3 regions of the Arthrobacter sp. UC242_113 genome follow, and region 3 is predicted to be linked to each of the others. Evidence: riboswitches for the same ligand, from Rfam matches in the RefSeq annotation. Region 3 holds a riboswitch; each other region holds the start of a gene.
The links. A riboswitch is a leader RNA that binds a small molecule or an ion and turns the genes downstream of it on or off. The one in region 3 is predicted to bind cyclic di-AMP.
Positions count from the first base shown of each region.

Region 1: another riboswitch for cyclic di-AMP. It lies ahead of ACHMXB_RS20790 (hypothetical protein); the one in region 3 lies ahead of ACHMXB_RS00260 (M23 family metallopeptidase).
Region 2: another riboswitch for cyclic di-AMP. It lies ahead of ACHMXB_RS18270 (NlpC/P60 family protein); the one in region 3 lies ahead of ACHMXB_RS00260 (M23 family metallopeptidase).

Region 1 is NZ_CP171968.1:4,550,229-4,553,516, forward strand. It holds gene ACHMXB_RS20790 (hypothetical protein) at 26-916, opposite strand; cyclic di-AMP (ydaO/yuaA leader) riboswitch at 920-1,075, opposite strand; gene ACHMXB_RS20795 (ATP-binding protein) at 1,180-2,793, opposite strand; gene ACHMXB_RS20800 (response regulator transcription factor) at 2,797-3,288, opposite strand, start outside.
Region 2 is NZ_CP171968.1:4,013,588-4,016,875, reverse strand. It holds gene ACHMXB_RS18275 (SulP family inorganic anion transporter) at 1-1,434, shown strand, start outside; cyclic di-AMP (ydaO/yuaA leader) riboswitch at 1,579-1,781, shown strand; gene ACHMXB_RS18270 (NlpC/P60 family protein) at 1,785-2,537, shown strand; gene ACHMXB_RS18265 (diguanylate cyclase) at 2,777-3,288, opposite strand, start outside.
Region 3 is NZ_CP171968.1:57,110-60,397, reverse strand. It holds gene ACHMXB_RS00260 (M23 family metallopeptidase) at 23-847, opposite strand; cyclic di-AMP (ydaO/yuaA leader) riboswitch at 859-1,100, opposite strand; gene ACHMXB_RS00255 (metal-dependent transcriptional regulator) at 1,252-1,947, opposite strand; gene serC (phosphoserine transaminase) at 2,292-3,288, shown strand, end outside.

The sequences.
Region 1 (3,288 bases), 140 kb from region 3:
TCGGCCGGCTTGGCCGCGGTAACGCTCAGTACCAGTTGTGGGCGAGGTGCCAGTTCAGCGCGCCACACGGGGAGTCGTAGCGCTCCTTGATGTAGTCCAGGCCCCAGTTGATCTGGGTGCGGTAGTTGGTGCGGTAGTCCGCCCCGGCGGTCGCCATCTTCTCGGCGGGCAGTGACTGGACGATGCCGTAGGCGCCGCTGCTCGCGTTGGTGGCCGTCGTGCGCCACTCCGATTCCTTGGTCCAGAGCCGCTTCAGGCACTGCATCTGGTCTGCAGCCCAGCCGAAGGACCCCAGCTTGCTGGCCGCGTACGCCTGGGCGCCGGCCGGATCATTCAGGGCAACAGGGGCAGCGGCCTTGGCCTTGGCAGCGGCGGCCGTCTTCGCGGCGGCGGCCTTGGCAGCGGCAGCGTTCGCCTTGGCTACCGCGGCCGCGTTGGCAGCGGCGGCATTCTTGGCAGCGGCGGCCTTGACGGCGGCAGCCTCTGCGGCGGCATTCTTGGCAGCGGCGGCCTTGGCTGCCGCAGCTTTCTTGGCAGCGGCGGCCTTGTCGGCGGCGGCCTTGGTGGCGGCCTGGTCCGAGGACTGGGCTGAGAGCGCTGCCGCGGACGGGGCCGGGAGGGCGGATATGAGCGTCTTGTCGAAGCTCAGGGTCTCCCCGGCGTCGGCAGTCGCAGCTGCCGTCGGGGCGGCGGAAGGCGCAGCCTGGTCGGCCGCCTGGCCTGCGGCGCCGACGCCAACGAGCACGGCTGCGGCAGTGGTCAGGACCGCTGCCCGGCGCCCGAAGGACGGAAGGCTAGCGGTCAAGCGGCCCCACCCCGTCGCAGGCCGAACCGGCTCTGCACGGTGACGGGAAATCTTGCGGTCAGACTGCTGGGAGGCGCGATCAGGGCGCGCCTGTGCCTTGAATTCAGACATGGTTGATTGCCTCTCAACACCTGCGGAGTTAGCTGTCGGGTTCGGATGAGGTCATCCGGCCGCACGGAAAATTCACGTGTCGGCTTCACCCCAAGGGCTGATGCGGAAAGCCCGGGACTCTGGTTCCCCCGCCTCTGCCTGAACTAGCGGAATCCGGGAAGCGGCAGAGCTGGGCGTCAATCCGGAGATGCGGCTCTAGTAGCGGCCGCACTCTATCGACCGTACAGGAGGCTTCTGGTTAAGTCACATTTAGGTAACGGGCATCACGACGACGGCGCGGCGCCTTGCGTGGGCAGCCGGACGGCAAATTCCGTCCGGCCAGGCCGGGACGTGACCTCCACCGTGCCGCCGTGCCCCTCCACGATGGACTGCACGATCGACAGGCCCAAGCCGCTGGTTCCCTCGGCCGACGCAACCCCCGGTTCACCCTGCGAATCCGCGGTACGGAGGGCCGTTTGCGCGGCTATGCCGCCGGCAGCAGAACCCTTCGCTGGCGCCGAGGCAGGCGCAACGGAAGCCTGCGCGGGGGTGGCGCGTGACGCGTCTGCGCGGGCGAAACGCGCGAAGACCTTGTCCACGAATTCGGGCGGGATGCCGGCGCCGTCGTCCGTGACAGTAATCACAGCGCTGCCGTCCGCCGAGCGCATGACCCCGGTGGTCACCGTGGTGCCGGGCGGGGTGTGCTTGCGCGCATTCGAGAGCAGGTTGACCAGCACCTGGTGCAGCTGCGATGCGTCGCCCCGAACCGACACCGGTTCCTCGGGAAGGTCGAGGTGCCACGCCCGGTCCGGTGCCATGACTTTTTCGTCGCTTACGGTCTCAATCACGAGCTGCGTAAGGTCCACGTCGCTGAGCTTGAGGGGCTGCCCGTCGTCGAGCCGGGCCAGCAGCAGGAGGTCCTCCACCAGGGCCGTCATGCGTTCCGACTGGCTCTGCACGCGTGCCAGGGACCGCTGGCCGTCCGGAGTGAATTTTTCGGTCATGCGCATCAGTTCCGTGTAGCCGCGGATGGCCGTGAGCGGCGTGCGGAGCTCGTGGGAGGCGTCCGCCACGAACTGCCGCACCTTCATTTCGCTTTCCTGCCGCGCCTCCAATGCGTTGGACACGTTGTCCAGCATCTGGTTCAGGGCGTGACCCACGCTGCCCACTTCGGTCCCGGGATGGGCGTTCGACGGCGGGACGCGGACGGCGAGTGCCACCTCACCGGCGTCGAGCGGCAGACGCGACACCTGGGTGGCCACCTCGGAGAGCTGCTCCAGCGGTTTCATGGTGCGGCGGATGAGCACCGTCCCGGCCAGGCCGATCAGCACGAGGCCGCCCAACGAGACGATGGTGATGGTCCACACCAGCGACGTCAGGGTGTTCTGCTTTTCCGCGAGGGGGAGCCCGGTGACGATCACGTCCCCGTAGGGCGCCTGGGCTGCGACCAGGCGGTAGGTGCCTGAGGACAGCGTGCGTTCAACCGGCACGCCGTCGCGGCGGAGCCCCAGGAGGACCTGGTCGTCCGCGGCCGACAGTGAGGCGAGGGTGGCGTCGGTGGCAATGAAACCTGCGCTGATGACGGTGCCGTCCTCGATCCGCGCCGTCACGGTGCCGACCCGCTGGCCGCGGGCGCCCAGCGGGTCGGGCTTGGTGCCCGGGTTGCCCTGCGGTGGCCGGCCGAACTCGCTGGAGCGGTGGGCCGCATCCGAGAGCTGCTTGTCCAGCTGCTGGGTCAAATAGGAGTCCATCGAGGCGTAGCTGAACAGGCCGATCGCGCCGCAAATGGCCACCAGAAGCGCCATGGCAACGAGGACCAGGCGCGTGCGGAGGTGCCAGGTGTCCGGCTTCAGCCAGCTTCGGCGCTGGGTACGGACTGCACCGGAATGGTTTGCCACGGCCTACTCTGCCGGCTTGATGACGTAGCCCGCGCCGCGGACCGTGTGGATCATCGGCGGGTGCACGGCATCCACCTTTTTGCGCAGGTAGGAGATGTACAGTTCGACGATGTTGGCCTGGCCGCCAAAGTCGTAGTTCCACACCCGGTCCAGGATCTGGGCCTTGCTGACCACGCGTTTGGGGTTCTCCATGAGGTAGCGCAGGAGCTCGAACTGGGTGGCTGTCAGCTGCAGCTCGTCGCCGGCGCGGGTGACTTCGTGTGTGTCGAGGTTCAGGACGAGGTCGCCCACCACCAGCTCGGCGGAGTCCATGGCGGCGACGCCGGAGCGCTGAACCAGCCGGTGCAGGCGCAGCAGGACTTCCTCCATGCTGAACGGCTTGGTGACGTAGTCGTCGCCGCCCGCGGCGAGGCCCACGATGCGGTCCTGCACCGCATCCTTGGCGGTGAGGAACAGGGCCGGGACCTCCGGCGCGAAAGCGCGGATCCTGCCCAG
Region 2 (3,288 bases), 670 kb from region 3:
CTCGCCGGACTGGTGGTGGCCCTCGCCCTCATTCCGGAAGCCATTGCATTCTCCGTGATCGCCGGAGTGGATCCCCGGATCGGGCTGTTCGCCTCCTTCACCATGGCGGTGACCATCTCCTTCGTTGGCGGCCGGCCCGCCATGATCTCGGCCGCAACAGGCGCCGTCGCGCTGGTGATCGCGCCGCTGATGCGCAGCCACGGGCTGGACCACCTGATCTCCGCGGTGATCCTCGCCGGGATCTTCCAGATCCTGCTCGCCGTCCTGGGCGTCACCCGGCTCATGCGCTTCATCCCGCGCTCGGTGATGGTTGGCTTCGTGAACGCGCTGGCCATCCTCGTGTTCATGGCCCAACTGCCGGAACTGATCGGGGTCCCCTGGCCCGTGTATCCGCTGGTCGCCGCCGGCCTGCTGATCGTCATCGGCTTCCGCCGGATTACGACGGCGATGCCGTCGCCTTTGGTGGCCATCGTCCTCCTGACGGTCCTCGCCGTGGTCGCCGGGATCGACGTCCCCACCGTCCAGGACAAGGGCCAACTCCCGGAAAGCCTGCCCACGCTGTTCATCCCGCAGGTGCCTCTGACGTGGGAAACCTTCCAGACCATCGCCCCGTTCTCGCTGTCCATGGCGCTCGTGGGGCTGCTGGAATCCCTGATGACTTCCAAGCTCGTGGACGACATCACCGATACGCGGTCCAACAAGACCCGCGAATCCTGGGGCCAGGGCGTGGCCAACATCATCACCGGGTTCCTGGGCGGCATGGGCGGCTGCGCTGTGATCGGGCAGACCATGATCAATGTCAAGGGCTCCGGCGCGCGGAGCCGGGTGTCCACGTTCCTCGCCGGCGTCTTCCTGCTGGTGCTGGTAGTCACCCTGGGCGACATCGTGGGCCTCATCCCCATGGCCGCCCTCGTGGCGGTGATGATCTTCATCTCGGCCATCACCTTCGAATGGCACTCAGTGGCGCCCGCCACCCTGAAGCGGATGCCCAAGTCGGAAACCGCCGTCATGCTGATCACCGTGGGCACGGTGGTGGTCACCCACAATCTGGCAATCGGCGTCGGCGTCGGGGTTCTGGCGGCGATGGCGATGTTCGCCCGCCGGGTGGCCCATTTTGCCACCGTGGAGCGGACGGAAGTGGAGCTCAACGGCCGGACTGCAGCCACCTACACGGTGGACGGCGAGCTGTTCTTCGCCTCCTCCAACGACCTCTACACGCAGTTCAACTACGCCGGCGACGCCGAGCCTGACATCGACAAGGTGGTGATCGATCTGCACGCCTCGCACCTGTGGGATGCCTCCACCATCGCCGTGCTGGACGCGGTCACGGAGAAGTACCGCAGGCACGGCCGTGAGGTGGAACTGATCGGCCTCAACTCAGCCAGCACCCAGATGCGCGAACGTCTGGCCGGGAAGCTCAACGCCGCAGAGTGAGCATTATCACTTCATGACTCCCACGCCCCCTACCTGACGCGGATCAGCATGGCAGGAAACGACACGGTCCCGTTACCTTAATGTGACATTCGGAAAAGCCTCCCGTACGGTGGAAAACGTGCCTTCTTCACCGACGAGGCACTCCCGCGCTGATTGCCTAACTCTGCCGCAGCCCGAGGAACCATTCGAAGACCCATGTCCGGCAGAGACGGGGAAACCACTTTTCGGCCCGCTTGAAGCGGGCCTTGGGGGTGAAGCCGCACAGTTCCTGACCACGCTCAGGACCGCGGCCGGGTGCCTCCCATCCGAATCCGACAGCTCACCTCGCAGGCATCGGGAGAGGCTTCTTCATGTCGTTCCGCTTTATTTCTGGCCGCCGTGCTGCGGTCATCCTTGCAGCATCCGGCCTGGCCTTCACCGGCAGCGTCGCAGCCAATGCCGCCAACGCTCCGGCCCCGCAGGCCAAGGCTCCCGCCGGCGCCCCCGCGACGGCCGGACAGGTCCAGGCTCCCCTGAGCGCCGCCTCCAGCGTCAAGATCGCTTTTGAGCGCCCCGCGGTCAAGTCCACCCCCGCTCCGGTGGTGGCAGCGCCTGTCGTCGAACAGCCGGCCGTGAAGAAAGCTGCGGCCCCTGCCGCCGCCCCCGTCACTGCCGCCCCGGCTGCTGCGCCCGCCAAGGCTGCAGCCGCGCCGGCCGCAGCCGCCGCACCCGCGCCCGCGCCCGCACCGAAGGTCACCGTTAAGGCTGCGGCTCCCGCGCCGAAGGCCCCCGCCAAGGCCGCCGCAGGCGTCAACGCCACCATGCTGGCGTCCGCCTACGCCCAGATCGGCATCACGCAGGACTGCACCGCCATGGTGGAGAAGGCCCTCGGTGCCGCCGGCATCCATGTGGGTGACCTCGCGCCGATGCAGTTCCTGGGCCACGGCAGGGTTGTCTCCACCCCGCAGCCCGGCGACATGATTGTGCAGTCCGGCCACGTGGCGATCTACGCCGGCGGCGGCAAGGTCATCAGCGGTGGCATGAACGGCATCAACGCCACCATGGCCCACCCGCTGTCCTGGCTCACGGCCACCGGTCCCGTCACGTTCGTGCGCGCGGCCTAGCAGAGCTGAAAAACCGCCGTGTTCCGCTGCCTTGGGGGCGGCGGAACACGGCCCCCCAAGGTGCTCCCACCTTTCTACAAGGAGTAGGGAACACACTGGCTACGCCTGATGAAGACCGCAGACTCCGGCTGCGAGTCAGGATCTCCGGGTCCGGATTGTCCCCCATGCATTCCGGATCCGGTGCCTGCTTTAAGATCCGGCGCCTGCTTTAAGCGGGCAGGAGCCGCGCCATCTCCGCTTCAGCCTCTGACCGTGCGGTTCCGCCCCTGTGATTTCGCCTCATAAAGAGCGACGTCCGCGGCCGCGATCACCTCGTCGAGGTCCGCGGTTTTCGCGTTATAGGTGGAAATGCCGTAGCTGACTGTCGGCATCCGCAGCAGTTCGGGGATGTGCTGCTCTGCCAGCCTCCTGCTGATTTCACTCGCAATGATTTCCGCACTCTTGGGGCCCGCGCCAGGAAGCAGGAGGATGAACTCCTCGCCGCCGTAGCGCCCGGCAAGGTCCGTGGACCGGACCGATGCGCTGCACGCCTGGGCGAACGCCCGCAGTGCAAGGTCTCCCGCCGCGTGGCCGAAGGTGTCGTTGACCGACTTGAAGTGGTCCAGGTCCGCCAGGATCAGCGAGCCGCCGCTGTTGGCAGCCTTGCTGCGTCCCAGCTCCTCGGACGCCTCCTCCAGGAAGGCACTGCGGTTCAGGAGGCCCGTCAGCCCGTCCTGGGTGGCGACCGTGCGCAGCGCCCGGGTCTGCTGCT
Region 3 (3,288 bases):
GAGAGTGCTCACTCGGTTTGGCTTAGAGCCAGAGGGTGGGATCAACGACTTCCCCGTTGACCATCACCTCGAAGTGGAGGTGGCAGCCGGTGGAGGCGCCGGTGGTCCCGCTCAGGGCAATCGCCTCACCGCGGGTGACCTTTTGGCCAACCTCGACGCTGGAGGACGACAGGTGGTTGTACGTGGTCTCCAAGCCGTTGCCGTGGTCGATGACCACGCGGTTGCCTCCCCCGTACGGATGCCACCCTGAGAACGTGACCTTGCCGCTGGCCGCAGCAAGCACCTGAGTGCCGCACTGGGCGGCGAAGTCCTGGCCGCGGTGGAACTCTCCGGCGCCGCCGGTGATCGGGCTGACCCGGTAACCAAACGGCGAGGACTTGACCAGCGTGGTCAGCGGCCCGCCCAGGGTGCCCACAGAGGCCGCACGGCTGATGCTGCCGGCAGACTGGGCACTCAGGAGCTGCTTAAGCTTTCCGTCCGGGTCTCCGGTGGTGGAGACGGACGTGCGGCTGAAGTCGATCTTTGCTGCCGCTTCCGCCGAGACCTTCGGCTGGGCCGGTGCGGCGGCGGACGCGGATGCCGCTCCCTGCTGCTCTCCGGCAGCCAGGACGGGGCTCGTGGCGGGGACAGTAACAGTCAGCAGCAGGCCGGTGGCAGCAAGGGCCACTCCAGCTTTTTGCCCCACACCACTGGCCGAAGCGAAATCCGTAACCTGCCGGAACGGACCCCGACGGCGGCGGCGCGCTTCGCGCTGGGCGTCCCGGGGACGGTCCGCGGCAATGGCCTCCGCGAGGCGCGGCTCAGGAGCGGGACCGGACGCGCGGCGGCGGCCCCGGGCATTCTGCATGGACAAGTACTGCTTCCTCTCTGGATAGCCTGCGAAGTTAGCTGTCGGATTCGGGTCAGAGAGTTCAGACCCGGCCCGCCATGACAAGCCATTCCGGCACAGGGGTATCCCGGGAGGATTCCTTCTGCGGAAGAGACTTGCTGCTGCGGACTTCACCCCAAGGCTGTAGAAACAGCCGGTTGTGGTTCCCCCGCCCCTGCCAGTAGGTGACTCGTGCTACTGATCTGCTGGCAAGGTTCGGCTCCAGATCAGGTAACGCTTTTGCATCGGCGTTGCTGTTTAACTATAGGCGATTAAGGGACGCAGTAATAATTCCGTTATATTCGCTGTGCAAAAGAGGTGGGTCATCCTGCCTGCAGATGTCAGACAGGACAAAGCACCCGGCCGACCGCCGCTTTTCGGGGCTAACCCACCCTGACGAACACGTGCGCAGCGACTTCCGGCGGCAGCTCAAGGGCACCTTCGAACCCGGGCACCCGGACCGAAATGTACTCCCCCACGCGTTCGAGCGAGACGGCGGCGCCGGGCCGGATCCCGCCTTCATCCAACTGCACCAGCAACTCCGGCTCCACCTGGATGGGTTCTGCCAGACGGCTCACGGTGACCCTGGATTCCGGAGCATAGCCGGTCATGGCATCGAGCAGGTTCACCACACCGTCCGAGAACGGGCGGGCAGGCTGGCCCCCAAGCGCGGCCAAGCCGGGAATCGGGTTGCCATAGGGCGATTCCGTGGGGTGGTCCAGCATTTCGTATATCCGGCGCTCCACGCGTTCACTCATCACGTGCTCCCACCGGCAGGCCTCGTCATGAACGTAGGCCCAGTCAAGGCCGATCACGTCGGCGAGCAGGCGCTCGGCGAGCCGGTGCTTGCGCATCACCTCGGTGGCGCGCTTCCGGCCCACTTCGGTCAGTTCCAGGTGGCGGTCACCGGAGACGACGACGAGTCCGTCGCGCTCCATCCGGCCGATGGTCTGCGAAACAGTGGGGCCCGAGTGGCGGAGACGTTCGGCGATGCGTGCCCGAAGCGCCACGATGTTCTCTTCCTCCAGCTCCAGAATGGTGCGAAGGTACATCTCCGTGGTGTCGATCAGATCCGTCATTCAGCTCAGCTCCTCGAGCCCAGTATTTGTGTCCGTCCCACCGTACCGCGGGCCCGCCGCACCGGGATCCGGCAAGCTGCAGCGGCGGTCCTGTATGACGGCGGCGCAGCACCGGCTGTCTGCCCGTACGTCCAGTGCCAGCTTAGCCTATTTTGAATTAGTCCGGATAATCCGCGGACCTGTGACGGGGGCCATCTCAGTGACTGGACTATGACGTGGGCGTGTTCCCGCGGTATCCGCGCTTCGGGCAGAATAAGGAGAGTCTTTCGTGGCGGTCATGGTGCCTGCCGGCCATCGCCCCGACCCAGCCGAACCGCACTTCCATGCCGAAAATTGGAGCCAATGTGAGCGACACCAGCATCACTATTCCCGCAAACCTCCTGCCCAAGGACGGACGGTTCGGCGCCGGTCCCTCCAAGGTCAGGCCCGAGCAGATCGAGGCCCTCTCGGCGGCCGCCACGACGCTCCTGGGCACGTCGCACCGCCAGGCCCCCGTGAAGAACCTCGTGGGATCCGTCCGCGAAGGCCTGAGCACCTTCTTCCGTGCCCCCGAAGGCTACGAGGTTGTTCTCGGCGTCGGCGGTTCCACCGCGTTCTGGGACGTCGCCAGCTTCGGCCTCGTGGAAGAGAAGGCACAGCACCTGTCCTTCGGCGAGTTCGGGTCCAAGTTTGCCGCGGCAACGAACAAGGCGCCGTTCCTCGCCGAGTCCTCCATCATCAAGTCCGAGCCCGGCACCTGCCCCGCCCCCAAGGCAGAGGCGGGCGTTGACGTGTACGCATGGCCGCAGAACGAGACCTCAACGGGCGTCGCTGCTCCCGTCCAACGAGTGAACGGCGCCGACGAGGGCGCGCTGGTGTTGGTGGACGCAACCTCGGCCGCAGGCGGCCTCGATGTCGACGTGGCCCAGACGGACGTCTACTACTTTGCGCCGCAGAAGAACTTCGCCTCCGACGGCGGGCTGTGGCTGGGGCTCTTCTCCCCGGCAGCGCTGGAGCGGGCCGAGCGCGTCAAGGCCAGCGGGCGCTGGATCCCGGACTTCCTGGACCTGAAGACCGCCATCGACAACTCCAAGCTGAACCAGACGTACAACACCCCGTCCCTGTCCACGCTCGTCACGCTGGATGCCCAGGTGCAGTGGCTGAACGCCAATGGCGGCCTTGACTTCGCCGCCGGCCGCACGGCCGACTCGGCCGGCCGCATCTACAAGTGGGCGGAAGCCTCCGAATTCGCTGCCCCGTTCGTTGCGAACGCCGCCGAGCGCTCCAACGTCATCGCCACCATCGACTTCGACGACTCGATCGATGCCGCCGCCATCGCCAAGGTGCTTCGCGCCAACGGCA